Regions from separate parts of the Nocardiopsis deserti genome, predicted to be linked through region 2. Evidence: riboswitches for the same ligand, from Rfam matches in the RefSeq annotation. Region 2 holds a riboswitch; the other holds the start of a gene.
The links. A riboswitch is a leader RNA that binds a small molecule or an ion and turns the genes downstream of it on or off. The one in region 2 is predicted to bind glycine.
Positions count from the first base shown of each region.

Region 1 (14,236 bases), on a different contig from region 2:
CCATGGCCGACCGCAGCGCGGCCGGGCGCGCCTCCCCCTCCGCCACCGGCAGCGCCAACAGGGCGTGCATCTGGGTGACCACGGCGAACAGCTCCCCCGCCAGCGCGGGAGCGCTCGCGGTCGCCGCCGCCTCCTCCAGGTAGGGGTCCCACCACGGCTCCCCTGCCCCGCCGTCCCCTTCCTCCCCAGGCCCGGCGAAGGCCCGGCGCAGCCGCCGACGCACCTCCCCCGCGGTGTCCGGGTCCCGGTCGCCCAGGCCCAGCCGCCAGACCCGCTCGGCCGCGGCGGGGTCTCCGCGCAGGGCCAGCAGCCCCGCGAGGAGTTCCACGGCGGCGGCGAAGGTGCCCGGCGCGGCCCCCGCCCCCGCCTCCCCCGCGTCATCGGAAGCCTCGTCCGGGTCCACGACCGCGCCGACGTCGGCGATGGCGTGCTCCAGGTGGGCGGCGGCGCGCAGCAGGCGCAGACCGGGATCGTCCGCGACCGACAGACCGCGTTCGACCGCGGCCGCTGCGGCGCCCGGCAGCCCCCGCCCCAACAGGCGTTCGGCCAGGTCGCGGGAGGCGTCCACGACGGTGGTGGCGTGCAGGCGACCGAGCGAACCGGGATCGGACGGCAGTGCCAGCGCCGCCTCCCAGTGCTCCTCGGCCCCACCGGTGTCGCCGCGCCCCTCGGCGGAGCGGGCCAGCCCGTAGTGCGCCACGGCCGTGTAGTCGGCCCCGCCCAGGTCGAGCAGGCGGCGCCAGACGCGGTCGGCCTCGGCGTGGTCGCCGTCCTGTTCGAGGGAGAGCGCGAGGTGGTAGGCGGCGCGCGGGGCGTACCGCGAGTCGCCGGTGGCCAGGGCGCGGCGGGCGGCCTCGCGGGCGGCGGCCAGGTCGCCCCGCTGGTCCTCGACCACGGCCAGGCCGAGCAGGGCGCGGGCCTGCACCCGCGGGTGGGGATTGGCGGCCACCGCCTGCTGGTAGAGCTTGGCGGCGCGCTTGAGGTGGCCGCTACCGGCGAGGTCCTGGGCCTGGTCGCACAGTTCGGCGGCGCCCTGCCCGGTCGGCGCCTCGGCCTCGTCGGTGTCCCGGGGGTCGGTGGCCGGGGGCGGGTCGGCGGGGCCAGAGCGCGCGGAGGGTCCGGACGTCGTGGTCATGTCTCCGCTTTCCATGGGGGTGGCGGGGTGGCGGTCCGCGTGGTGGGAACGCGATCCGTGTCGCCGCAACTCTAACGCCTGCGGTGGCCGGGGACCGGAGGTCCGCGCCGGAGCCCCGAAGCCGTGGAGGCTGCCCGGTTCTTCCCCTCTCCCGGTGAGCATGGAGAACAGACCGCACTTTTACGACGTAGATCTACACGCGGGACAAGGAAGGGGCGCCGGTCCCAGGACCGGCGCCCCTCACCGCGGCCTCGGCCGCCCTACAGCTCGAAGGCCTCCGGCGGCGGGCAGGAGCAGACCAGGTTGCGGTCCCCGTAGGCCTGGTCGATCCGGCCGACCGGCGGCCAGTACTTGTCCGTGCGCAGCGACGCCAGCGGGTAGGCCGCCTCGGCGCGCGTGTAGCCATGCGACCACTCGTCGGCGGTCACCGCCTCCGCGGTGTGCGGGGCGTTGCGCAGCGGGTTGTCCGCCGCGTCCCACTCCCCCGAGGCCACCTTGTCGATCTCGCCGCGGATCGCGACCATCGCCTCCACGAAGCGGTCCAGCTCGGCGAGGTTCTCGCTCTCGGTCGGCTCCACCATCAGGGTGCCGTTGACCGGGAACGACATCGTCGGCGCGTGGAAGCCGTAGTCCATGAGCCGCTTGGCGAGGTCCTCGTTGCTGATGCCGCTGGCCTTCTGGAGCGGGCGGATGTCCACGACGCACTCGTGCGCCACCAGGCCGCCCGCACCGGTGTAGAGCACCGGGAAGTACGGCTCCAGCCGCCTGGCCAGGTAGTTCGCCGACAGCACCGCGACCTCGGTGGCCGAGCGCAGCCCCTCCTCGCCCATCATGCGCACGTAGGCCCAGGAGATGGGCAGGATGCCCGCCGAACCGAACGGGGCCGCCGAGACCGGGCCCACGCCCGTGTGCGGGCCCGCCTCGGGCTGGCCGGGGTGGTTGGGCAGGAAACCGGCCAGGTGTGAGCGGACCGCGACCGGGCCCACGCCCGGACCGCCGCCGCCGTGCGGGATGCAGAAGGTCTTGTGCAGGTTGAGGTGGCTGACGTCGGCCCCGAACTCGCCCGGTTTGGCCCAGCCCAGCAGCGCGTTGAGATTGGCGCCGTCCACGTACACCTGGCCGCCCGCCTCGTGGACCAGGCGGCACACCTCGGTGACGGTGTCCTCGTACACGCCGTGCGTGGACGGGTAGGTGATCATGATGGCGGCCAGGTCGTCGGCGTGCTTGCCGGTCTTGGCGCGCAGGTCCTCCAGGTCGACGTTGCCGTTGTCGTCACAGGCCACCACTGCCACGCGCATACCGGCCATCACGGCGCTGGCGGCGTTGGTGCCGTGCGCGGAGCTGGGGATCAGGCACACGTCGCGGTGGGCCTCGCCGCGCGAGCGGTGGTAGCCGCGGATGGCCAGCAGCCCGGCGAACTCGCCCTGGGACCCGGCGTTGGGCTGGAGGGACACCGCGTCGTAACCGGTGACCTCGGCCAGCCAGGCCTCCAGCTGGCGGATCAGGGCCACGCTCCCGGCGGCCTGGTCCAGCGGAGCCAGCGGGTGCAGCCCGGCGAACTCGGGCCAGGTGACGGGCTCCATCTCCGCGGTGGCGTTGAGCTTCATGGTGCACGAGCCCAGCGGGATCATCGTGCGGTCCAGGGCCAGGTCGCGGTCGGAGAGGCGGCGCATGTAGCGCAGCAGCGAGGTCTCGCTGCGGTGGGTGCCGAACACCGGGTGGGTGAGGTAGTCCACCTGTCGGGCCAGCTCGACGGGCAGGCGGTCGGCGTCCTCGTCCACGCTCAGGCGCACGCGCGAGGAGCCGCGCTCGGCCTCGCCGAAGGCGGCCAGCACCTTCTCCAGGTCGACCTCGGTGGTGGTCTCGTCCACGCTCACGCCGACCGTGTACTCGTCGGCGGTGAGCAGGTTGTACCCGGCCTCCAGCGCGGACTCCACGACGCGGGCGGCGCTGGGCACGCGCACGCGCAGGGTGTCGAAGTAGGAGTGGTGCAGGACCTCGAAGCCGCGCTCGGCGAGGGCGTCGGCCAGGGCCGCGGTGCGGGTGTGCACCTGGCGGGCGATCGCGCGCAGGCCGTCGGGGCCGTGGTAGACGGCGTACATCCCGGCCATGACGGCGAGCAGGACCTGCGCGGTGCAGATGTTGCTGGTGGCCTTCTCGCGGCGGATGTGCTGCTCGCGGGTCTGGAGCGCCAGGCGGTAGGCGGGCTTGCCCGCGTTGTCCACCGAGACGCCGACCAGGCGGCCGGGAAGCTGGCGGCGCAGCTTCTCGCCCACGGCCATGTAACCGGCGTGCGGGCCGCCGAAGCCGAGTGGGACGCCGAAGCGCTGGGTGGAGCCGACGGCGATGTCGGCGCCCAGGTCGCCGGGGCTGCGCAGCAGGGTCAGGGCGAGGATGTCGGCGGCCACCACCGCGAGGGCGCCTCGTTCGTGGGCCTGGGCGATGACCTGGCCCGGGTCGCGCACGGCGCCGCTGGAGGCGGGGTACTGCACCAGGACGCCGAAGGCGTCGCCCTCGGGCAGGCCCTGGGCCAGGTCGGCGACCACGACCTCGATGCCGAGGGGTTCGGCGCGGGTGCGCAGCACGTGCAGGGTCTGGGGGAAGACGTCGGCGTCGACGACGAAGACGTCGGCCTTGCTCTTGGAGGCCCGGCGGGTCAGGGTCATGGCCTCGGCGGCGGCGGTGGCCTCGTCGAGCAGGGAGGAGCCCGAGACGGGCAGGCCGGTCAGGTCGGAGACCATGGTCTGGAAGTTGAGCAGGGCCTCCAGGCGGCCCTGGGAGATCTCGGGCTGGTAGGGCGTGTAGGCCGTGTACCAGGCGGGGTTCTCCATGATGTTGCGCAGGATGACCGGCGGGGTGAGGGTGCCGTAGTACCCCTGGCCGATCAGCGAGGTGCGCACCTGGTTGCGGGCGGCCAGGTCGCGCAGTTCGGCCAGGGCCTCGGCCTCGCCCAGCGCCGGGGGCAGGTCCAGCGGCGCGCTGCGTCCGGGGCCGGTGAGGATGGACTCGGGCACGGCGTCGGCCATGAGTTCGGCGGTGGAGCCGTAGCCGACCGCCTTGAGCATCTCCTGGACCTCGGCGGGCGTGGGGCCGATGTGGCGGTCGGCGAACACCCGGGCGGGCGCGCCCGGGGTGTGCACGGGCTGGTCTGGCACGGAGACCTCCTGGTGACAGGGCCGAGTCGGGTCGGCGGTGTTCCTCACGGTCTCCCCCTCTGTCACCGGGCACGGCGGTGCCCAGGCTTCAGAGCGGCCTCCTCCACGCGGTCCATGGTGCCTGAGAGGTTACTGGGGAGTATTGCCCCGTCGGCGCCCCGTTGCGGGGTCTCTCTCGCGCGGTGTCGACAGCCAGCTGACGATCTGTACGTGTGTACAAGCAGGGTGAATGTCGGTTTTCATCCCTGTTGTGACTACGACCGTACTCGATCGTCGCCCCGGGCAGCGCTTCCGGGCAGGCGTTTCGCCCAGATCACACCGCGAGCCTGGAGGTTCCTCCAGGCGGCTGCGCCAGCGCACGGGAACGGAACCGTGTCCGCCTCCGTCGCGGCCTCGGGCGGCAGCGGCCCCGGGGTGCCCGTCCAGCGGAACCGACCGCGGTCAGGGGGTGGTCGACACCCCGGGGCGGCAGGCGGCACGCTCATGGGCCGACCGAAGACGTTGCTGGCGTGGCGCAAGTGGCCCTGAACTGCGATGATCTTGTACTTGTAGCGTGTCTCGGCCGCCCAACCCCGCTACAAGTACAAGATCACGACGGAGAGAACGGGTCAGCGCACGAGAAGGCGCAGCCACACGGCGGTGTCCGGGGGCAGCCGGTCGCCCTCCAGTGGCCCGCTGGCCACCAGCACCTCCACGTGGGCGGGCAGCTCCGCGGCCTCCGATCCCAGGTTGACCACACACGCCACGTCCGGCTTCCGCACGAACGCCAGCACCTCCGGCCCCGACTCCAGCCACCGCATCCCGGAACCGCCCCCGGCAGGAGGCGAGCCCAGGGCGGGCTCGGCCCGGCGCACGGTCAGCGCCCGGCGGTACAGGTTGAGCATGCTGGCGGGGTCCGCCGCCTGGGCCCGGGCGGTGTGCGCGGCCCACCCGTCGGGCTGGGGCAGCCAGGGCCGCGCGCCGTCCTCGGGGCCGAACCCGAACGGCGCCCGCTCCCCGGACCACGGCAGCGGTACCCGGCACCCGTCCCGGCCCCGGTCCGCGCCGCCCGACCGGGCGAACACCGGGTCGTCGATCCACTCCTCGGGCACGTCCACCTCGCCCAGGCCCAGCTCCTCGCCCTGGTACACGTACACCCCGCCCGGCAGCGCCATGGCCAGCAGCGCCGCCGCCCGCGCACGCCGGGTGCCCAGCTCCGGGTCGCTGGGCGCCCCGTACTGGCGGTCGGCGAAGGAGAACCCGGTGTCGGCCCTGCCGTAGCGCGTGACGTGCCGGGTGACGTCGTGGTTGGACAGCACCCACGTGGCAGGGGCTCCCACCGGGGCGTGCGCGGCCAGGGTGCGGTCGATGACCCCGCGCAGCGCCGCGGGCTCCCACGGGCAGCTCAGGAAGTCGAAGTTGAAGGCGCTGTGCAGCTCGTCCGGGCGCAGGTAGCGGGCGAACCGCTCGGGGTCGGGCAGCCACATCTCCCCCACGAACACCCGGTCGGGGCCGTAGGACTCGGCGATCGCGCGCCAGCGGCGGTAGATCTCGTGCACCCCGTCGCGGTCGGAGAAGGCCCGCTCGTCGGGCGCCCCACCCTCCTCGGGCTCGCGCGCGTCGGGCAGGTCCGGATCCTTGACCAGCCCGTCGGCCACGTCCACGCGGAACCCGTCCACGCCCCGGTCGAACCAGAACCGCAGCACGTCGTCGAACTCCGCGCGCACCCGGGGGTGCTCCCAGTTCAGGTCGGGCTGCTCGGCCGAGTACAGGTGCAGGTACCACTCCCCCGGCTCGCCGTCCGCCTCGGTCACCCGGGTCCAGGCCGGTCCGCCGAACCGGGAGCGCCAGTTGTTGGGCGGCAGGGAGCCGTCCGCGCCCCGGCCGGGCCGGAACCAGAACATCTCCCGCTCGGGCGTCCCCGGCCCCGCGGCCAGCGCCGCGCGGAACCACGCGTGCTCGCTGGAGCAGTGGTTGGGCACGATGTCGATGATCACCCGGATGCCGCGCGCGTGCGCGGCCTCCACCAGCCGCTTCGCCTGGTCGAGGCCGCCGTAGACCGGCGCGACGTCGGTGTAGTCGCTCACGTCGTACCCGCCGTCGGCCAGCGGCGAGGGGTACCAGGGGCTCATCCACAGGGCGTCCACCCCCAGCGCGGCCAGGTGGTCGATCTCCCGCAGGACTCCGGCCAGGTCGCCGATCCCGTCGCCGTCGCCGTCGGCGAAGCTGCGCGGGTAGACCTGGTAGATGGCGGCTCCGCGCCACCAGGCCGGGTCCGCGGACGAGGCGGGGTCCTGCGCGGGCAGGTGGAGGGTGTGGGCCACGGTGCTGCGTCCTTTCGAGGGGGTCGGCGGGGACGGGTCAGCCCTTGAGGGCTCCGGCGGACAGACCGGCGATGATCTGGCGCTGGAAGAGCAGGAACAGGGCGACCACGGGCAGGCTGGAGATCACCATTCCGGCGATGAGGGTGTTGAGCGGCATGTCGGTGGAGATCCGGGCCAGGTAGACGGTGATGGTCTGCACCTGCGGGTCCTGGAGCACCACCAGCGGCCAGACGAAGTCCTTCCACGCGGCCACGACCGCCAGGATCGAGACCACGGCCAGGATCGGCCTCGACAGCGGCAGCACGATCCGCAGCATCACCTGCACGGGTCCGGCACCGTCGAGCCGGGCCGCCTCCAGCAGGTCGGCGGGGATCTGGTCGAAGAACCTCTTGAGCACGAAGACGTTGAAGGCGTTGGCGCCCAGCGGCAGCCAGATCGCCCACGGGGTGTTGAGCAGGTTCAACCCGAGCAGGGGCACGTCGGCCACGGTCAGGTAGGTGGGGATGAGCAGCGCGGCGGCGGGCAGCATGAGGGTGGCCAGCATCATGCCCAGAAGCGCACGGCCCAGGACGGGGCGGAGCTTGGAGAGCGAGTAGGCGGCGGGGACGGCCACACCGAGCTGGAACAGCCAGGCGCCGCCCACCACCACGAACGTGTTCCACATGAAGTGGCCCAGGTCGAGGATGCCCCAGGCCTCGGTGTAGGTGGAGAAGCGCCACTCCCGGGGCAGCAGGGTGGGCGGGGTGCGCACGAGCTCGGCGGGCGGTTTGAGGGCGCCGGTGACCGCCAGGAGCATCGGGCCCAGGAACACGACGGTGGCCGAGGCGACCACGGTGACCAGGACGAGCCGGTAGGTCAGGCGCCCGCGCGTCCCGGCCAGCGTCAGCGGAGAGACGAGCGTGCGTTCGGCAGGGCGCGGCGGGTTCGGGCGGCGGCGCGCGCGGGGCGGCGCAGGGCGTGTGGGGGTCATGGCTTCCTCGCAGGGGGACGCGGTCAGCGGGGTCGGGTCGCCCACAGGTACAGGGCGGAGAAGAGGGCCAGGACCACGAAGAGCATCAGGCTCAGGGCGCTGGCCGCGCCGAAGTCGCCGAAGGTGAAGGCGTAGCGGTAGATGAGCAGCAGGACCGTGGTGGTGGCGCCCTCGGGGCCGCCGCCGGTGAGGATGTAGGGCTCCACGAACACCTGCATGGTCGCCACGACCTGCATCAGCAGCATGACGAGGATGACGAAGCGCATGTGCGGGACGGTCACCGTCCGCACCCGCTGGAGCAGGCCCGCGCCGTCGAGCTCTGCCGCCTCGTACAGCTCGCCGGGGATGCCCTGGAGCCCGGCCAGGTAGATCAGGGTGGCGGTGCCCAGGTTCGCCCAGGTGGAGACGATGACCAGCGAGAGCAGTGCGGTGTCGGCGGAGTTGAGCCACTGGAGGCCGGGCAGCCCGACCGCCCGCAGCGCGCCGTTGACCAGGCCGGGACCGGGGTCGTAGAACCACTTCCACAGCAGGGCCGAGACGATCGGCGGCAGCATGACCGGCAGGTAGACCGCCAGGCGCAGGTAACCGCGCGCGTGGCGCAGCTCGTTGAGCACCAGGGCCATGCCGAAGGGGAGGGCGAAGCCCAGCACCAGCGCCAGCAGGGTGAAGTAGCCGGTGTTGGCCCACGCGGTGGCGAACAGCGGGTCCCCGAACAGGGTGCGGAAGTTCTCCAGCCCCACCCAGTCGGGGGCGGCGACGAAGTTGACCCGTTGGAAGGCCAGCGCGACGCCGCGCGTGATGGGATACCAGGAGAAGAACACGAAGCAGACGAGGGCTCCGGACAGGAAGGCGTAGGCGACGGCGTTGGCGCCCAGGCGGCGCGCTCCCGCGCGCCCGGGGGCTCGGCGGCGGGCGGCCGGGCGCTCCCGCGTCCGCGCGGTCGCGGTCCGCAGGGCGAGGTCGGGCATGGGTGCCTCCGGTCGGCTGGGCGGCGGCCCGGGAGGCGGGCCGCCGCGGTGGGGAGTGGGGCTGGTCGTGGGCCCGGCCGGGGAGCTCGGACGAAGCACCCGGATGGGAGAGCTGGCCGGAACGCCCGGCCGCGGGGCGGGTCGGGACAGCCGACCGGAACGCCTGGCCGCGGTGCCCGGCCGCTGGCCGGCCCGGCTCGGGCTCAGCCGCCGAGGACCGCGTCGATCTCCTCCTCGGCCGTGGCCAGCAGCGCGTCGACGTCGGCGTCCTCGCGGGTCAGCACGGCCTGCATCACGGTGTCGAGGACGGCGTAGACCTGCTGGGCCTGCGGCGGCTCGACGAATCCGGGGACGTCGGGCTGGGCGTCGACGAAGGACTGGTAGTTCTCCAGGGGCACGTTGGCGTTGGCCTCCTTGAGCTCCAGCTGGGCCTCGCGGACGTCGCCCGTCCAGATGTCGGGCGTCGGGGCCATGGGCAGGCCGACCGGGGAGTCCAGGGCCAGGGCGTCGTCGACGGCGTCCTGGAAGCGGTCGGGGTTCAGGTACTTCCAGCTCAGCCAGGCCAGGCCCGCCTCGATCTGCTCCGGAGCGGCCTGCGGGTTGAACATGTACCCCTCGCCGCCGATCAGGGTGCCCCTCTGCTCGGGCATGGGGGCCAGCCCGTAGTCGGCGAAGTCGCCCTCGAAGTTGTCCACGACGGGCTTGAGGTTGTCGGGCGCCCCGACGTACATGCCGAGCGTCCCGGCGCCCATCATCCGCTGCAGGTCCTCGAACTCCAGCAGCTGGCGCTCGCCCATGGACCCGTCCTCCCAGCGCATGGCGTGGAGGGTCTCCAGCACGCGGCGGCCCTCGGCGTTGTCCACGGAGGCGGTCATGGAGTCGCGGTCCACCACCTCGGCGCCCAGGGAGTTCATCCAGGCGTTGAAGTGCCAGCCGCCCTGGTTGGCGGTGCTCAGCTCCCCGAAGCCGACGTAGTCCTCGTCCAGTGCGCTGACGGCCTCGGCCGCCTCGCGGACCTCCTCCCAGGTGGCGGGCGGGTCGTCGGGGTCGAGTCCGGCCTCCTCGAACAGGGTCCGGTTGTAGACCAGCCCCATGGAGTAGTTGGCGGTGGGCAGGCCGTACAGGCGTCCCTCCCCGTCCCGGAACACGTCGAGCAGCCCCGGCTGGAGCTGGTCCACGACGCCGAGCGCCTCGGCCTGCTCGGTGATGTCGGCGGCTTGACCGCGCTCGATCAGCGTCGCCGGGTCGGTGAAGTAGACGTAGAAGACGTCCTCCAGCTGGCCGCCCGCGAGCTTGGCCTGGAAGGTCTCGGGGTCCATGAAGCCCTCGCGGGGTTCGATGTCGATGTCGGGGTGCAGCTCCTCGAACTCGGCGACGTCGGCGTCGAAGATCTCCCGCTCGACCTGGAGGGCCGCCTCGGGCTGGCCGTTGACGACGAGGGTCACCCGGCCGGAGCCGCCGCCGTCATCCGGGGCGCAGCCGCTGACAGCGACCAGCAGCGCCGCGGCCGCGGCCGGGAGCGCGGTGCGGGTGCGGAATCCGCGGGTGCGCCCGGGGAGTACGGCACGTGTTGTGTCCATGGCCTGGTCGTTCCTCTCCGGCTCCTCCCCCGAGTGAAGCCACGTGATGGTGCCGGAACTATAGAACCGATCGACACAGAATCGCAAGAAACCAACTAAGTTACGCAAATCGACGACACAAGCCAGAAATGCAGGGATAATGAGGCCTGCATCACCTTCCGAAGTCGCCCCAACCCGCCTAACGAAGGCATAACGAAGGGGTGCGGCGAGGATCGCCGCACCCCTTTTCCTCCGCACCGCCGTCCGGTGGCCTGACCTCCCGGGGCGCCGGACACACCGCCGGGCGGCCCCTCAGCCTCCCGTTCGCGCCGTCTGGGGGGCCGGGCCCGCCGAGGCCCGCACCACCAGCTCCGGTTCGAACATCAGCTCCGCCCGGGAGACCGGGCCGCCGTCGATCCACCGCGCCAGCAGTTCCACCGCCGAACGGCCCATGGCCTCGATCGGCTGGCGCACCGTGGTCAGCGGCGGATCGGTGCAGGCCATCAGCGGCGAGTCGTCGTAGCCCACCACGGACACGTCCCCGGGCACCGACAGCCCGCGTCGGCGGGCGGCGCGCACCGCGCCCAGCGCCATGACGTCACTCGCGCACAGGATGCCCGTGACGCCCCTCTCCAGCAGCCGGTCCGCGGCGGCCCGCCCGTTCTCCATCGAGTACAGGGCGTGTTCCACCACGGGCTCGGCGCCCGTCCCGTCCGCGCACGCGCGCAGGGCGGCCCGCTTGCGCCGGGAGGGCACGTGGTCGGGCGGGCCCGCCACCATGCCGATGCGCTCGTGGCCCAGGGCGCGCAGGTGGCCGACCACCTGCTCGACGGCCACCGCGTCGTCGCAGGCCACCCGGGGGAAGTCCAGGGAGTCGATGGCGGCGTTGATGAGCACCGTGGGCAGGTTGCGCTCGTGCAGGTGCTCGTAGTGGGCGTGCGCGGCGTCCTCCTGGGCGTACAGGCCGCCCGCGAAGACGATGCCCGAGACCTGCTGGGCGAGCAGCAGGTCGACGTAGTCCTCCTCCGAGACCCCTCCGGCGGTGCGCGTGCACAGCACCGGCGCGAACCCGCGCTGGGCCAGCGCCGTCGCCATGACCTCGGCCAGCGCGGGGAATATCGGGTTCCGGAGCTCGGGCAGGACCAGGCCCACCAGGCGCGCGCGCTCCCCCCTCAGCTGGGTGGGGCGCTCGTACCCGAGGACGTCCAGGGCGGTCAGGACCGCCTCGCGTGTGCTGGAGGAGACGCCGGGCTTGCCGTTGAGGACCCGGCTGACCGTGGCCTCGCTCACCCCGACCTTCTCGGCGACCTCCGCGAGTCGACGTTTCATGCCACCAAGGTACGGCATCGGACGCAAGCCGTTTGCATGCGCTTGCGCTGGCTGCCATTCGTTTGCGGATGCCGGCCCCCGGGATGCGAGGCCGTGTGGGAGGGGACCGCCGAGCCGCGGGGCGGCGCGTGACGGGACAACCGGGGACCGGCCCACGGGGGCCGGACACGGGGGTCCGCCCGCCTCAGCCGGTGCGGCGTTCCCTGCGGCGCCTGGCCAGCTCGTCCACGGGCTGGGGCGCCGCGGCGGGCAGGTCGGCCCGTTCCTCGGCCGGAACCACGCCCAGGGCCTCCTCCAGCTCGCGCCAGACGTTGCCCAGCGCCAGGCCGAACATGCCCTGCCCGCGCTGCATGAGGTCCACGACCTCCTCCGGGGAGGTGCACTCGTAGACGCTGACGCCGTCGCTCATGAGGGTGATGCGGGCGAGGTCGGGGGCGGGGCGGCCGCGCAGGTGGTCGACCGCGGTGCGGATCTGTTGGAGGGAGATCCCGGTGTCCAGGAGCCGTTTGGCGACCTTGAGCAACAGGATGTCGGGGAGGCTGTACAGGGGGGCGTTGTGGGCTCCGGTGCGCACACTCGGCTCCACCAGGCCGGTCCTGGCCCAGTAGTCGAGCTGGCGGTAGCTGATCCCGGCGGCCGTACACGCCGCGGGGCCCCGATACCCGGCGTCCATAGGCAGCGCCACCACGTCCTCTTCGCACAGTAGGCCCTGCTGCCCCGCTAGCCGCAGCGCGGACCGCCTGTCATGGGGATCCCGCTTGCCGCTCGCTACCGCCACGCCGACCTCCGGCTTCTCGTCCCACGGCGGTCTCGACAGGGGATGTCCACTCAGGGAACGGGTGCGCCGTGGGTTCCACTGCACTGAAGGTAGGACGGCCGACCGGCAGCGTCAACGACACCGCGCGGCGCGTCGCCAAGTGCGCGCGGCACCGGTGTGCCGGGGCCTCCCCGGTGGCGCCCGACGCGCACCCGGGGGTTTCGGCCCTGATCATTACGACCACTTCCGTTACCCAATCTATCACCGGCCCCGCGGATGAAGTCGCAGGTCGGGGTGTGTCCTCCCGGGGCACGCCACCGCCGTGGCGCGGGACCCGCGCGCGGGCGCGGGCCCCGGGGAGAGTACACGTTCGCCGCCGGACTACTCCGCGCGCCTGCCGAAGTCCTCGGGCGAGATGTTGTCCAGGAACTCCCGGAACGCCTCGACCTGGTCCTCCTGCTCGTCCGGAATCGGCATCCCGGCCTCGTCGATCACGTCCTCGTGCGCGTAGATGGGTGTGCCCGTCCGTAACGCCAGGGCGATCGAGTCGGAGGGGCGCGCGCTCACCTCCACACCGTTGCTGAAGACCAGCTGGGCGTAGAAGATGCCGTCGCTGAGGCCGGTGATGTTCACCGTCTTGAGCCCGGTGTCCAGTGCGTCGAGGACGTCCCGGAACAGGTCGTGGGTGAGCGGTCTGGCCGGTGCGACGCCCTGTTGGGCCAGCGCGATCGCGGTGGCCTCCACGCCGCCGATCCAGATCGGCAGGTAGCGGTCGCCTTCGGCTTCCTTGAGCAGGACAATCGGCTGGTTCGAGGGCATCTCAACACGGACGCCGACGACCTCCATGTGCTTCACAGCGTCTCCGTCCCACGGGTCGTGATGCCGGATGGGCGCTCGTCCCTGCTCCCGCTGCGGGTCAGGACCCGAGGGCGAAATCGGCACCCTTCGTTACAAAGCTCTCCGGCGGCGGGGGGCCGCAAACCTCATCGGCCCACCCGCCGCTCCCTCGGCCGTCCCCGCGCCGGTCAGCGGCGCGGTTTGGTCAGCAGGACCATCCGGAACTTGCCGATCTGGATCTCGTCCCCTCCCCCGAGCTGCGCCTCGTCGACCGGCTCGCGGTTGACGTAGGTGCCGTTGAGGCTGCCCACGTCGCGGACCCCGAACCCGTCGCCGCGGCGGAAGAACTCCACGTGGCGTCGGGAGACGGTGACGTCGTCCAGGAAGATGTCGCTGTTGGGGTGGCGGCCGGCGGTGGTCACGTCACTGTCCAGCAGGAAACGGCTCCCGGCGTTGGGGCCGCGCCTGACCACCAGCAGCGCCGTGCCCGGCGGCAGAGCGTCGGGGTTGGCGGGGTCGTCGCCGCCCAGCTCGTCGCCGGACTCCTCCTCTTCCAGGGCCTGTATGCCCGAGAGGGAGATCGTGGACGTGACGTCTCCGCCGGAGTCCCTGCCAGTGCCGGGTCGGGGGCCCTGCTGTTCGGCTCTGCGGATCGGAGTTCCGCAGTGGGAGCAGAAACGGGCATCATCCGCAACGGCGTGACCGCACTGCGTGCAGTAAACGCTCGACATAGGTCGGCTCGGCCTCCTACCGCACGGGGCGGTGCTTGATTGGGCTGATCGGTGGCACGCACCGGGCGTCGGGCGGGCACGTGGCCCGCACACCGTCCGGTACGCGGTGAGGCGGCCCGCTGTCGCGGCAGCGGTGCGCCTCACGCGGTCGGTCGCTAGGTCTCATCCCCCGTGTCGCACTCCTTGTCACCACCGGCGGGGGTGTCCGCCGTTGCCGGGATACCCGGTCCGGTGGGCGACGCGGCGCTTCGGGGAACACTCGACTTTAAACCATATCCCTGTCCAGGAAGGGTTTTGCTCCTCCCCGGCCCGCCGCGGACGACCCGCCGCGAACGGATCGGTGAGCGGGGTGTCCGGCGACGGTGGCGGGCCGGGGCGGGACAACAGACCTGTCCTGGTGCTGATGCCGTGTCGGCGGGTTTGGTTCTCCACGGATCCCCCCGGATTCGCACCGGCTTCACCGAACCGCCACGACCTGTCTGTATGTCGATT
Region 1 covers NZ_VWVS01000020.1:77,993-92,228, forward strand. The annotation lists gene FYW99_RS25560 (tetratricopeptide repeat protein) at 1-1,135, opposite strand, end outside; gene gcvP (aminomethyl-transferring glycine dehydrogenase) at 1,396-4,290, opposite strand; glycine riboswitch at 4,389-4,478, opposite strand; gene FYW99_RS25570 (glycoside hydrolase family 13 protein) at 4,899-6,593, opposite strand; gene FYW99_RS25575 (carbohydrate ABC transporter permease) at 6,631-7,563, opposite strand; gene FYW99_RS25580 (carbohydrate ABC transporter permease) at 7,587-8,531, opposite strand; gene FYW99_RS25585 (ABC transporter substrate-binding protein) at 8,735-10,111, opposite strand; gene FYW99_RS25590 (LacI family DNA-binding transcriptional regulator) at 10,403-11,419, opposite strand; gene FYW99_RS25595 (MerR family transcriptional regulator) at 11,604-12,092, opposite strand; gene FYW99_RS25600 (bifunctional nuclease family protein) at 12,558-13,031, opposite strand; gene FYW99_RS25605 (FHA domain-containing protein) at 13,202-13,744, opposite strand.
Region 1: another riboswitch for glycine. It lies ahead of gcvP (aminomethyl-transferring glycine dehydrogenase); the one in region 2 lies ahead of gcvT (glycine cleavage system aminomethyltransferase GcvT).

Region 2 (14,236 bases):
GAGAAGCCGCGCACCACCGTCGGCTGGAAGGGCCTGATCAACGACCCCGGCCTGGACGACACCTACGACGTGCACCGCGGCCTGCGCACCGCGCGCAAGCTGCTGCTGGACATCAACGCGCTCGGGCTGCCCGCCGGGACCGAGTTCCTCGACCCCATCACCCCGCAGTACATCGCCGACGTCGTCTCCTGGGGCGCGATCGGGGCGCGCACCACCGAGAGCCAGGTGCACCGCCAGCTGAGCAGCGGCCTGAGCACGCCCGTGGGCTTCAAGAACGGCACCGACGGCGACGTCCAGGTGGCCGTGGACGCGGTCGGCGCCGCCGCCGCCTCGCACACCTTCTTCGGGATCGACCCGGCCGGCGCCGGTTCGGTGGTCGTCACCGAGGGCAACCCGGACTGCCACGTCATCCTGCGCGGCGGCCGCAGCGGCCCCAACTTCGACGCCGAGCCGGTCAACGCCGCCCTGGACGTCATCGAGGGCGCCGGGCTGCCCCGCCGCCTGATGATCGACGCCAGCCACGCCAACAGCGGCAAGGACCACACCCGCCAGCCCGGTGTGGCCGCCGCGATCGCCGCCCAGGTCGCCGAGGGCCAGAGGGGCGTCATCGGCGTGATGCTGGAGAGCTTCATCGTCGAGGGGGCCCAGAAGCTGGGTGACCCCGCCGCCCTGACCTACGGCCAGTCGATCACCGACAAGTGCATGGGCTGGGAGACCACCGGCGACGTGCTGGCGCAGCTGGCCGAGGCCGTGCGCCAGCGCCGCAAGGCCTAGCGACCGGAAACGCTGCCGGTGTGACGCACGGATTCTGACCTGCGGTGATCTTGTACTTATAGCGCGTCCCGACCGCCCAACCTCGCTATAAGTACAAGATCACGGCGGACGGGGGCGGGCCGACGCACGTCGCGGGGCCCGTGCGGCGCTCAGGCGGTGCGCTCCCCCTCGGGCAGGACCTCCAGCTCCACGAGTATCTCCCGCCCCAGCGACTCGCACAGCTCGGCGTCCCCGTCCTCCTCCGGGTCGATGCGCAGCGCGAACGTGTACAGGTCGTCGCCGCGCTCGACCCAGCCGACCCACCAGCCCGGCGCGGGGTCGGCTTCCCCGCTCCACCCCGCCTTTCCGTGGAGGGCGTAGCCGTTGTCCCCCTCCAGGGCGGCGAGTTCACGCACCGCCTCCTGGTGCGCGTCGTCCACGGGCAGCTCGTCGCGGGCGAGCCTCGCCAGGAAGGCGGTCTGCTCCATCGCGGAGATCTCCAGCGGCCCCTGCGTCCAGAACCGGTCCAGCGAATCCGCGTCGCCCACCGAACGGTTGCCGTAGTCCAGCCGGTCCACCCAGGCCGCCATCGGCTCGTGCCCGACCCGGCGGGCCAACTCCTGGTAGACGGGGAGGTCCGAGGCGTGGAAGGCCTCGCGCAGGGCCATGCCCTGCTCCCGCCGCTCGGCGGGCTGGGGCCCGCCCCCGCGGGGCACCACCTCGCCCACGTCCCCGACCGCTCCCGTCTGGAGCCCTACCAGGGTGTTGACCAGGTCGAAGGTGGACGCGGGGGCCGCGCGCTCGCGGGCCTCCTCCGGCCCCACGACGGTCGCCTCCCGCTCCATCACGTCGTGGAGCACGAAAGTGCCCCCGACGCCCGCGTCGGCGAACACCGACTCCAGGTCCTCGCGCTCGACGGCGGCCACGTCGCCCCACGTCAGGGGTGGGGGCCCGGCCTCCGCCCCCTCCCGGGCCGACCCGTCCGGCTCCCGCGGTCCGTCCACGGCCCCGGCGCACCCCGTGCCCGCGGCCAGGGACAGCACGCATCCGGCCGCGAGCGAGCGCGCCCCGCGCGCCGCCCTCCCGGTGTCGGTTCGCATCCGTCTCCCTCCCCCCGGTCGGTACCTCCCGCACACGCTAATCCCCGCCTCCCCGTTCCAGGGCGGAGGCGGCCGGAGTGTCGAAGACCGGCGGGTGCGGGGGCACCGGCACCGCGCCGGGCGCCCTTGGGCGCCGTTCACGGCCGCTGCTAGGCTGAACGTGTTGCTGACCCCGTACGGGAGAGTGCCCGCGTATCCAGCGCGGGCCGCCGAAGGAGCAATCCCTCCCCGAAGACAACCTCTCAGGCACAGCGGACCGTACGGGCGAGACCACTCTGGAAAGCAGGGACAGCCGTCCCTCGCCGAAGGTGCAAGCCGCGCCGAGCGCGCGACGAAGCTCTCAGGCACAGATGACAGAGGGGGAGGATGGCAACGCCACGCACGTCACGACGCCCATCCTCTCGGGAGTGCCCATGTCAGATGCCGCATCCGCACTGCGCGCGACAGCGCTGCGCGAGGTCCACGAGAAGGCCGGCGCCACCCTCGTCGACTTCGCCGGATGGCTCATGCCGCTGCGCTACGGCAGCGAGACCGCCGAGCACCGGGCGGTACGCGAGGCCGCGGGCCTGTTCGACCTCTCCCACATGGGCGAGATCCGGCTGACCGGACCGCAGGCCGCCCAGGCCCTCGACCACGCGCTGGTCGGCCACCTGTCCCAGGTCAAGGTGGGGCGCGCCCGGTACTCCATGATCACCGCCGAGGACGGCGGTGTCCTGGACGACCTCATCGTCTACCGGCTGCGCGAGGACGAGTACCTCGTCGTGGCCAACGCCGCCAACACCGCGGTCGTCGCCCCGGCCCTGGCCGAGCGGGCCGCGGGCTTCGACGTCGAGGTCCGCGACGAGTCGGCCGAGTACGCACTGATCGCCGTCCAGGGGCCGCGCGCCGTCGACGTCCTGGCGCCGCTGACCGACGCCGACCTGGAAGGCATCCGCTACTACGCCGGGTACGAGCACACCGTCGCCGGTGAGCCCGTCCTGCTCGCCCGCACCGGCTACACCGGCGAGGACGGCTTCGAGATCTTCGTCAGCCCCGCGGAGAAGGCTCCCCAGGTGTGGGGGGCCCTCATGGCCGAGGGCGAGCGGCACGGCCTCGTCCCCGCCGGGCTCTCCGCACGCGACACCCTGCGCTTGGAGGCCGGGATGCCGCTGTACGGGCAGGAACTGACCGCCGACCTCACACCCTTCGACGCCGGTCTGGGCCGGGTCGTGAAGTTCGACAAGGGCGACTTCGTGGGCCGTGCGGCCCTGGAGGAGGCCTCCCGCTCCTCCCGTCCCCGCCGCCTCATCGGCCTCGTCGCGCGCGGGCGCCGCCCGCTGCGCCAGGGCCAGGAGGTCCTGCGCGACGGCGCCTCCGTCGGAACCATCACCAGCGGCGCGCCCTCGCCCACCCTGGGCCGCCCCATCGCCATGGCCTACGTGGACGGCGACCTCGACACCTCGACCGGCGCGTTCACCGTGGACGTGCGCGGACGGGGTGAGGACGTCGACGTGGTCGAGCTGCCGTTCTACAAGCGGCAGTCGTAGGAGCAGGGGCCTTCACACCCCGAAGGCCCGCACGCCCCTCGCGGCGGGATCCCCCCACAGGGGACCCGCACGCACGGGGCGCGACCGGGCGTAGGCCGGGCCGGGCAGCCGTACGGGCGCGCGGCAGGAAAATGGAACACCTCCAAGGAGAGTTGAAGTGAGCGTTCCCACGGAGCTGGGTTACACCGCCAAACACGAGTGGGTCGTGGTCGAGGACGGGATCGCCACCGTCGGGATCACCTCGTTCGCCGCCGAGTCCCTGGGCGACATCGTCTACGTCGAGGTGCCCGAGGTCGGCAGCGAGGTGTCCGCGGACGAGCCGTGCGGCGAGGTGGAGTCCACCAAGTCCGTCAGCGACGTCTACTCGCCCGTGAGCGGTGAGGTCGTCGAGGTCAACGCGACCCTGGAGAACGAGCCCGAGACCATCAACTCCTCACCCTTCGAGGACGGTTGGCTGTTCAGGGCCCGGATCTCCGAGGAGCCCTCCGACCTTCTCTCCGCCGAGGAGTACACCAAGCTGACCGAAGGCGAGGAGTAGGCCCCCGATGGCTACTGACAACACGCTCAACCAGACGCTGGGCGAACTGGACCCCGAGGTGGCGGCCGCGGTCGACGCGGAGCTGGCCCGCCAGCGCGACACCCTGGAGATGATCGCCTCGGAGAACTTCGCCCCCCAGGCGGTGATCGAGGCGCAGGGCACCGTCCTGACCAACAAGTACGCGGAGGGCTACCCGGGCCGCCGCTACTACGGCGGGTGCGAGCACGTCGACGTCGTCGAGCAGCTCGCCATCGACCGCGCCAAGGCGCTGTTCGGCGCCGAGCACGCGAACGTGCAGCCGCACTCGGGCGCGCAGGCCAACACGGCCGTGTACTTCGCGCTGCTCAAGCCGGGTGACACCATCCTGGGTCTGGACCTGGCCCACGGCGGCCACCTGACCCACGGCATGAAGATCAACTACTCCGGCAAGATCCTCAACGCGGTGGCCTACCACGTGCGCGACGAGGACGGCACCGTCGACTACGACGAGGTCGAGGCGCTCGCCGAGGAGCACCGGCCCAAGATGATCGTCGCCGGGTGGTCGGCCTACCCGCGCCAGCTGGACTTCGCCCGCTTCCGCAAGATCGCCGACTCCGTCGGCGCGCTCCTGATGGTGGACATGGCGCACTTCGCCGGTCTGGTCGCGGCGGGGCTGCACCCCAACCCGGTGCCGCACGCCGACGTGGTCACCACGACCACGCACAAGACCCTGGGCGGCCCGCGCGGCGGCATGATCCTGGCCAAGGCCGAGCTGGGCAAGAAGATCAACTCCGCGGTGTTCCCCGGCATGCAGGGCGGGCCGCTGGAGCACGTGATCGCGGCCAAGGCGGTGGCCCTCAAGGTCGCCGCGGGCGAGGAGTTCGCCGACCGGCAGCGCCGCACGGTCTCGGGCGCCAGGCTGCTCGCCGAGCGGCTGACGCGACCGGACGCCGCCGAGGTCGGCGTGAAGGTGCTCTCGGGGGGCACGGACGTGCACCTGGTCCTGGTGGACCTGGTGAACTCCGAGCTCAACGGCCAGGAGGCCGAGGACCGCCTGCACTCGATCGGGATCACGGTCAACCGCAACGCGGTGCCCAACGACCCGCGTCCGCCGATGGTCACCTCCGGCCTGCGGATCGGTACCCCGGCACTGGCCACCCGCGGTCTGGGCGACGAGGACTTCGCCGAGGTCGCGGACGTCATCGCCGAGGCGCTCAAGCCGGAGTTCGACGAGGCCGCGCTGCGCGGCCGGGTCCAGGCGCTGACCGCCAGGTACCCGCTCTACCCGAACCTGTAGAGCCCCGCCGTGCGGGGCCGGGCGGCCCCGCACGGCACCCTCATGCCCCGGGCCCTGTACTCGACGAGGAGGACAGCCATGGCCATCAGCGTGTTCGACCTGTTCAAGATCGGGATCGGACCGTCCAGCTCGCACACGGTCGGGCCGATGAAGGCCGCGCGCACGTTCGTGGCCGGACTGCGCGAGGAGGGCCTGCTCGACGGCGTGGCCCACGTGCGCGCGGAGCTGTACGGTTCCCTGGCGCTCACCGGCAAGGGGCACGGCAGTGACCGGGCGGTGGTCCTGGGACTGATGGGGCACACCCCCGAGCACGTGGACGTGGACGCGGTACCCGAGCTGGTGGAGCGGGTGCGCGAGGAGCGGACCCTGTACCTGGGCGGGCCCGAGGGGCCGCCGGTGGCCTTCGACCCGGCCGTGGACGTGGACTTCCGCCGCAGGGAGAGCCTGCCCGACCACCCCAACGGGATGCGGTTCGTGGCGCTGGACTCCTCCGGCGCCGAGCTGGCGGCGAAGGTGTACTACTCGGTGGGCGGCGGGTTCGTCGTGGACGAGCGCGCGGCGGGCGCGGACCGGATCAAGGCCGACGACACCGAGGTGCCCCACCCCTTCGACAGCGCCGAGGAACTGCTGGGGATCTGCGCCGACACCGGGATGTCGATCAGCGCGGTGATGCTCGCCAACGAGCGGGCGTTCGGGCGCTCCCCCGCGCAGGTGCGCGCCGAACTGCTCGTGCTGTGGGAGGCGATGCGCCAGTGCGTGCGCCGCGGAGTGACCACAGAGGGCAGCCTGCCCGGCGGGCTGAAGGTGCCCCGGCGGGCGCACCGCCTGTACCGGCAGCTGGGCGGCAACTGCGACGAGTCGGGCCTGCTGGCGCCGACGGAGGTGGACTCCGACCCCATGCGCGGCAGCGACTGGATCACGCTCTACGCGCTGGCCGTGAACGAGGAGAACGCCGCGGGCGGCCGCGTGGTGACCGCTCCGACCAACGGGGCGGCGGGCATCGTGCCCGCCGTGCTGCACTACTACCTGCACTTCAGCCCGGGCGCGGGCGACGAGGGCGTGGTGCGCTTCCTGCTGACCGCGGGGGCCGTGGGCATCCTGTTCAAACAGAACGCGTCGATCTCGGGCGCCGAGGTGGGCTGCCAGGGTGAGGTGGGCTCAGCCTCCTCGATGGCCGCCGCCGGGCTGGCCGAGGTGCTGGGCGGCACCCCCGCCCAGGTGGAGAACGCCGCCGAGATCGCCATGGAGCACAACCTGGGGCTGACCTGCGACCCCATCGGCGGCCTGGTGCAGGTGCCGTGCATCGAGCGCAACGCGCTGGCCTCGGTCAAGGCGATCAGCGCCGCGCGCATCGCGCTGCGCGGCGACGGCAGCCACTTCGTGTCGCTGGACAAGGTCATCCGGACCATGCGCGACACCGGCCGCGACATGATGGACAAGTACAAGGAGACCTCGCGCGGCGGCCTGGCCGTCAACGTCATCGAGTGCTGAGGGCCCGCCCCACAAGAGCGCACGTGCGGGTGTCGGGCGGACCACCGGATCGGTCAGGGCCCCACCGGTGAGGGCTCTCCTGCCCTCGTGTCGTCCAGGAACCACCACGAGGTCCGGGGCCAGATGGGGGTTCCGGCCGGAGGAGCGACGCACCGGGCTCCGGCGTCACGGCCGGAGGGAGCGAAGGCACGCGTCGCGGTCCAGGTCACCGGACACGAGCACGCTGAGGCGGTAGGTGGTGGGGTACGCCCCGCGCCCGCACAGGACGTCGATGCGCAGGTCCTCCTCGGAGCAGAGGGCCGAGCCCTTTCTCCTCCGCCGGTGGTAGGCAAGCCACTCCGCCTCGTCGGTGGTCTCGAAGAGCACCTCCCAGCGGCCCCGCGCCTGCCGTGACTTCCTGTCCCTGGCCCGGCGTGCCTCGCGTTCGCGTCTGCGTCTCTGCCCCGGCATGGGCCCATCCTAGGACCGCTCCCGGCCGTGCCCGGGGTGGCGACGGCGGCCGGGGGGAGCGGTCCGTCCGCGCCCCCGGCGAAGGCGCGACGGGGACCGCTCCCGTTCGGGCGCGGCCCCCGCATGTGTCAGGCGTCGGTCCCGGTGGGCGCGGGCGCCTCGGCCGCGGCCACCCGCGCGGGGTCGGGTGCCCTGGTGAGCAGGCTGACCGCGACGAGCGCGACCAGGGCGGCGGGCAGGGCGATGATGACCGCGTTGAGGCCGCCCGGGGTCCCGGCGACCTGCCACCCGATGGTGGTGGCGGCGCCGACCACCAGAGCGGCGACGGCGCCCGCCGTGGTCGCGCGCTTCCAGAACAGCACCGAAAGGACCACCGGGGTGATCGCGGCGCCGTAGACCGTGTAGGAGTACATCTGCAGCTCCAGCACGGTCGGGAAGAACAGGCTCAGCGCGAGGCCCGCGAGGGCGATGCCCAGGACCGAGAGGCGCTGGACCACGAGCTTGCGGCGCTCGTCCACGCTGTCCCCGGCGAAGCGGGCGTACAGGTCGTAGGCGACGTTGGAGGCGCAGGAGAGCATGTACGAGGAACCGGTCGTGATGACGAAGGCGACCGCCCCGGCCAGGATCAGGCCGCCCAGCACCGCCGGGAGGTAGCCCTCGGAGGCCAGGCTCAGGACCGCCATGTCACCGTTGATGCCGGGCATGAGGACCGCGGCGGCGGTGGCGAGGAGCACGACGGGGACGAAGACGAAGAAGCTGCCCACGAGCATGCCCGCGGTCGAGGAGCGGGCCTCGCGTTCGTCCTTGGCCGCGGCCAGGCGCTGGTACATGTTCTGGTCGGCGAGCAGCAGCAGGAAGAGCGGCAGGAAGTAGCCGAGGAGCTGGAGGGCGGTGAGCCCGCCGCTGAAGGTGGTCGCCTGCTCGGGCAGGCCGTCCCAGTAGGCGCCGGGGCCGCCGACCGCGGCGAACACCAGCGGCAGCGACACGAACAGGCCGAGCACGATGAGGATGGCCGAGACGAAGTCGGTGTAGGCGACCGAGAACAGGCCGCCGGTGACGGTCAGCAGCGTCACGACGGCCGCGACGAACAGCGTCCCCTGGGTGGCGGACAGCGGTGTGACCAGGCTGACGACGTACCCGCCGCCGACGAACTGCGAGGCGGTCAGACCCAGGAAGGCGATGGTGGTGACCACGGCGGCGACGGTGCGCACGCCGATGCCGAAGCGCACCTCCAGCAGTTCGGGGATGGTGTGCCGGGACGCGCGGCGGATCCGGCGGGCCGCCAGGAGCAGGACCAGGATGCCCAGCGGAGTTCCCGCGAAGAAGACCATGCCCGCCATGGGGCCGTAGGTGTAGGCGAAGTTGGCGCCGCCGATGATGGTCCCCGAGCCGACCCAGGTGACCAGCATGGTGGCGATCATGACGGGGCGGGGGAGGCTGCGCCCGGCGAACAGGAAGTCGTCGCCGCCGCGCAGCCTGCCCGAGCGCACGAAGTAGAGGGCGATCCCGAGCATGGCCAGGATGTACACGGCGAGGATCACGAGATGGGTCGTCTGCATGGGCCACCTTCGCGGCGAGGTTCAGAAGCAGGGGATGTGGACGCGAGGAACCGGCCTTCCGAAGGCGGTCCGACCGGGCCATGTAAGCAGCCCCATCAGGTGAATTGCAACACTTATTGCATGTAACGTGACCCTGATCACGTCACAGTGGTGTCACCGCGTCGTCCCAGGTAGTTCCCCTGGGCGTCGCTCAGAAGAGCTCCAGGTCCTCCCAGAGCCGCTCGGTGTCACGCACAGCCGTCAGCACCGCGTCCCCGCCGATCCGGGCCAGTTCGGCCAGCAGCGCGTGGACGACCGCCATCACCGGCGTGAGCGAGGGGAACATGCCCACGCCCTCGCTCGGCACCAGGAGCACGTGCGCCGCCCCCTCCACCAGCGGGGAGTCCCTGCGGTCGGTGATCACCGCCACCGGCACCGCGCGCTCCCGGGCCACCCGCGCCGCCGACCGCAGTGCGACGGGCAGCCGCCACAGGTCGCACGCCAGCAGCAGGTCGTCGGGGCCCATCCGCGCCAGCGCGCCGACCAGGCCGGTGCCCCCCAGCGCCAGCCGCTCCACGTCGTAGCCCATGATCCCCGCGGCGTGCGCGAGCTGCACACCCGGCGCCGCGAAGGTCCCCGAACCCACCACCCGTGTCCGACGCGCCCCGTGCACCGCGCCCGCCAGGGCGCGCACCCGGGCGGGGTCCAGGGTCCGCTCCAGGTCGCGCAGCCCTTCACGGTCGGCGCGGAAGGCCTCGCGCACGGGGTCGGCGTCGGCCCCGGCGTGCTCGGCCAGGACCTCTCCGGCGCTGAGCGAGGCCAGGTAGCGCGAGCGCAGCTCGACGCGCAGGGCGGGCCAGCCGGTGAACCCGAGGGCCTGCGCGGCCCGCACGACCGTGGCGACGTTGACCCCGGCCCGTTCGGCGAGCTCGGCGGTGCTCGCGTAGGAGGCGAACCTCGGCTCGTCCCGCAGCACCCTGACCACGCGCTCGGCCGCGCGTCCCAGGCGTCCACCGCCGAGCGCGTCCCCGATCCAGTCCGCCATCGTCCCTCCGTCCCGGCGCCCCGGACCGCGCCACCTCCCAAGCGATACCACCCCCTCGGGGTGGCCTCCCCCACGTGATGCAACATATATTGCAAGAACGCGAACCCCGACGGAGGTATCCATGACCCGCCAGCCAGAACCGCACATCCTCTTCACCGGCGCCGGTCTGCTCGACCCCGAGGCGGGAACGCGCATCCCCGACTCCTGGCTCCTGGTGCGGGACGGCCTCATCGCGGGCAGTGGCCAGGGGGCCCCGCCCGAGGTGGGCCCGCAGGTGCCGACCGTGGACCTGGCGGGGGCCACCCTCATGCCGGGCCTGATCGACGCCCACGTGCACCCGACCGCCTTCAGCGCCGACCTCGGCGCCGCGATGGACGAGTCGCCCTCCTACGTCGCCAGCTACGCGGGCCGTTCCCTGGGCGCCATGCTCAGGCGCGGCTTCACCACCGTCCGCGACGTCGCCGGGGGCGACTGGGGTCTGGCCAGGGCGGTCGAGGAGGGGCTCGTCGACGGCCCCCGGCTCATGTTCGGCGGCAAGGCGCTGTCGCAGACCGGCGGTCACGGCGACTTCCGCGCGCCCGGACGCCAGGGCAACGACACCCACGCCTGCTGCCCCGGGGCGGGCATCGTCTGCGACGGGCCCGTGGAGTTCCGCCGCGCGGCCCGCGAGCAGCTGCGCACCGGCGCCCACCACCTCAAGATCATGCTCTCGGGCGGCGTGGCCTCCCCCACCGACCGCATCGACTCCACCCAGTCCTCCGAGGACGAGATCCGGGCCGTGGTGGAGGAGGCCGAGGCGGCCAACCGCTACGTGACCGGCCACGCCTACACCGCCCGCGCCGTCAACCGCGGGCTCCGGCTCGGTGTGCGCTGCATCGAACACGGCAACCTCATCGACGAGAGCAGCGTCGAGCTGTTCCTGGAGCACGACGCCTACCTGGTGCCCACCCTCGTCACCTACCAGGAGCTCTCCCTCCAGGGGGCCGCCAACGGGCTGCCCGAGGCCAGCCAGGCCAAGGTGGACACCGTGCTCAGCCGGGGGCTGGACGCCCTGCGCATGGCCCACGAGGCCGGGGTGAACCTGGTCTTCGGCAGCGACCTGCTCGGCGGCATGCAGGACCGCCAGAGCCAGGAGTTCGCCATCCGCGGCCGGGTCCAGCCCGCCGCGGACGTGCTGCGCGCCGCCACCGTCAACGCCGCCCGGCTCCTGGGGTTGGAGGGGGTCGTCGGCACCCTGCGCGACGGAGCGCGGGCCGATCTCGTGGTGGTCGACGGCGACCCGCTCGCCGACATCGGGGTCCTGGCCTCGCCGGAGGCGAACGTGCGCACCGTGCTGCGCGACGGCCGGGTCCGCCACGAGCGCGACACCGTGCGCTGACGCGGCCGGTGGGCGCGGACCCGGGACCCGTGCCCACCGCCGTTCAGGAGATGGTGGCGGTCGCGTCCATGTACAGGAACTCCCAGAGGTGGCCGTCGGGGTCGGCGAAGGAGCGCGAGTACATGCCGGTGTGCTCGATGGTCCTGGCGTGGGTCGCCCCGGCCACGGCGGCGGCCTCCGCGATCCGGTCGACGTCCTCGCGGCTGTCGGCGCTCAGGCAGGTGATCACCTCCGAGCCCGCGGAGGTGTCGGCTATCCCCGAGGGTGTGAACTCCGCGAAGAAGGGTTCGGACAGGAACAGGACGCGCGATTCGTCGCTGACGACCATGCACAGCGCCTTGTCGTCGGAGAAGGTCTCGTCGTAGCCGAAACCCAGCGCGCTGAAGAACTCGCGGGTGGCGTCGACGCTCTTGACGGGCAGGTTCACGAAGGTCATTCGAGTCATGTGACGAAGCTAACAGCGGGTGCCGACAATCCGCGGCACCGGCTCAGGCCAGGCTGCGCCGCGGGTTCTTGGCCGGTGCCGTCATCGACATCCGCACGACGGCCGGCACCTGCTCCAGGTCCAGCGCCCGGCGCAGGTTCGCCAGCGCCTCCGAGCTCACCCGCCGCCACACCCCGACCACGTCCGCGTCGTCGTCCAGGGTCAGCGCCAACCGCAGGTGCGGCGCCTCGGCGGACTCGGTCAACCGTGCGCGGGCGCGGCGCACACCCGGGTAGTCGGCGACCTCCTGCTCCAGGGCCCCGCGAGCCACGTTCTCGGACATCTCCAACCGCCCCTGGTCTCCGCGTTCCAGGACCAGGCGCCCCACCGTGTCGTTGAGCCCCTGGGCCATCAGCCAGCGCAGCGCCAGGAAACCGGCGACGAAGGCCACCGCGACCACCGCGTAGGGCACCCACTGCTGGTCGAGCGCCTCCCGGACCCCGGGGCCGAGCAGGGCGCTGTCGGCCGCTCCCCCGCCGAACAGGCCGCGTCCCGCGGCCAGCGACACCAGCCCGGCGACGAGCAGCACCGCGCCCACGACCGCCAGTCCCCACCGGTTCCCCCGCGCCGACCTGCGCGACCTGTCACCAGCCATGGTCAACCCTCCGCGTACCGCACGTGGGTGGCGATCCGCATGCTGCGCAGCGGCGCCAGCTCCTCCAACCGCCGCTCCACGGCCGCGGTCACCTCGGCGGGCAGCCCCGCCGACCTGCGCATCCCGGTGCGCGCGTGCACCCGGATCCTGTTGCCGCGCACCGTCACGTGCACGCCGTCGACGCCGCTGACACCCTCGGCCGCGGCGGCCACCGCCCGGCGCAGCGCGGGCCGGGTCAGCCCCACCACCAGGGCGGGGTCGTCTGTGCGCAGCGCCGTCCAGCGCCCCCGGCCGGGGGTCAGGGCGGCCACGATCAGGGCCAGTCCGATCAGCGCCAGGACCGCCGAGGCGATCTGCACCGACGGCATCGACCAGGTCGCGGTCGCCGCGTACCCGCTGGCCGCGCCGACCGGGATCAGCCCCAGCGGGCTCCCCGCCAGGGCCGAGATCACCTCTGCGGCGGCCACGATGGCCACGAGGAGGATCACGAGGCCCGTGATCACCGCGGGCCAGGACCGCCGCGGACGGAACGTGTGGACGGCCACCCGCCTGGCCCGGCGGTCGACGCCCTGGTCGGGGCGTCCGAGCACCTCTTCCACGGTGGTCATGTCAGCGCACCAACTCCGCGATCTCGATGTCGATGTGGTGGACCCGCTTCCCGGTGATCCGCTCGATCCGCTGCCCCACGTGCCCGCGCACCCGTGCGGCGACCTCGCGCACGGAGTGCGGGTAGTGGACGCCGATCCGCAGCCTGAGCAGCACGACCTCGCCGCTCACCCGGGCCCGCGCCGTGCGCGACCGGGCGGGGAGGGCTCCGGGGACCTCGCGGACCGCCCGCGCGGCCGCCTTCTCGACCACACCGGGTTCGATGACGGTGCGGCCGCCCGGGTCGCGGTCGCCCCCGCCCCCGGTCCGCTCCCGGGCGGCCTCGTCGCCCGGGCGTTCCCTCTGTCGGGGAACCGTACTGGTCCGCACTCCGGCCACGTCCGCTCCCTCACATCTCAGGCGGAGCGCCGCGAGAACATCGCGGTGAGGTCGATCTCGCCCTCCATCGCCCGACCGGCGACGAACCCCGCGAGCCCCAGGATCAGGACCAGCGCGAAGGCCGTGAACCCGCCGAACGCGGCGGCCAGACCCAGTACCGTCCCGTAGGACAGTCCGACGATGGGCCACATGGCTTCCCCCCTCTTGTCCAGCACCCGATGCTGCCTGCTCAACCGCCCGTCCGCGCGCCGTCCCTCAGCCCCGCGACCACGTCCTCCACGGACACGTGGACGGTACGGCCCCCGGCGATCGGGGTCAGGTCGCGGCGCAGCTCGGCGGCGATCTCCGGCAGGGGCCGCCCGAACCGGACCACGACGCCGACCTCGACGCTGTCGGCGCGTACCGCCACCCCGAGGACCCGTCCTCCGGGAACGGGCGTGGTCAGCGTTCCGAAGCTCCCCGAGGACAGCTCCACCACGTCCGGAAAGCGCTCGGCCTCCTCCACCAGGCGCCGGGCGACCTCGCCCGGGTCCTCGTCGGCGGCCGCCATCACTGGACCCGGGGCGCGGACTCGCCGTCGTCCTCGCCGCGGTCCTCGTCGGGCAGGTGGATGTCGTCCACCTTGATGTTGATCTCGGTGACCTCCAGCCCGGTCATGCGCTCCACCGCCGAGGTGACGTTGCGGCGCACGGCCGCGGCCAGGTCCTGGATGGCGGTGCCGTACTCGACGACCAGGTCGATGTCGACGGCGGCCTGGCGCTCGCCCACCTCGACCGAGACGCCCCGCGAGACCGAACCGCTCTCGCCGCCACTCCGGGTCACCGCGTCCCTGACGGCGCCGACGGCACGCGCGGTCCCGCCGCCCATGGCGTGTACACCGCCGATCTCACGCGCGGCCATTCCGGCGATCTTGGCGACCACACCGTCCGCGATCTGGGTGCGCCCGCCCTCCTCGTGCGAGGAGTCCCCCCGGTTCGTCCGGCCCGACTCGCGGGCTCCCGGCACCTTGGTCTCGGTCCTCATGTCCGTCACTGGGTCCCCCTACGCAGTGTGCGGGCCGCACGGGCGGTCTCGGCAC
Region 2 covers NZ_ML703348.1:516,006-530,241, forward strand. The annotation lists gene FYW99_RS04940 (3-deoxy-7-phosphoheptulonate synthase) at 1-774, shown strand, start outside; gene FYW99_RS04945 (class D beta-lactamase) at 924-1,853, opposite strand; glycine riboswitch at 2,021-2,122, shown strand; gene gcvT (glycine cleavage system aminomethyltransferase GcvT) at 2,267-3,379, shown strand; gene gcvH (glycine cleavage system protein GcvH) at 3,537-3,917, shown strand; gene glyA (serine hydroxymethyltransferase) at 3,925-5,193, shown strand; gene FYW99_RS04965 (L-serine ammonia-lyase) at 5,272-6,684, shown strand; gene FYW99_RS04970 (hypothetical protein) at 6,850-7,134, opposite strand; gene FYW99_RS04975 (sodium:solute symporter family protein) at 7,263-8,693, opposite strand; gene FYW99_RS04980 (MurR/RpiR family transcriptional regulator) at 8,884-9,717, opposite strand; gene FYW99_RS04985 (metal-dependent hydrolase family protein) at 9,839-11,095, shown strand; gene FYW99_RS04990 (VOC family protein) at 11,139-11,540, opposite strand; gene FYW99_RS04995 (Asp23/Gls24 family envelope stress response protein) at 11,584-12,174, opposite strand; gene FYW99_RS05000 (DUF6286 domain-containing protein) at 12,177-12,782, opposite strand; gene FYW99_RS05005 (Asp23/Gls24 family envelope stress response protein) at 12,784-13,158, opposite strand; gene FYW99_RS05010 (hypothetical protein) at 13,176-13,349, opposite strand; gene FYW99_RS05015 (hypothetical protein) at 13,388-13,708, opposite strand; gene FYW99_RS05020 (Asp23/Gls24 family envelope stress response protein) at 13,708-14,181, opposite strand.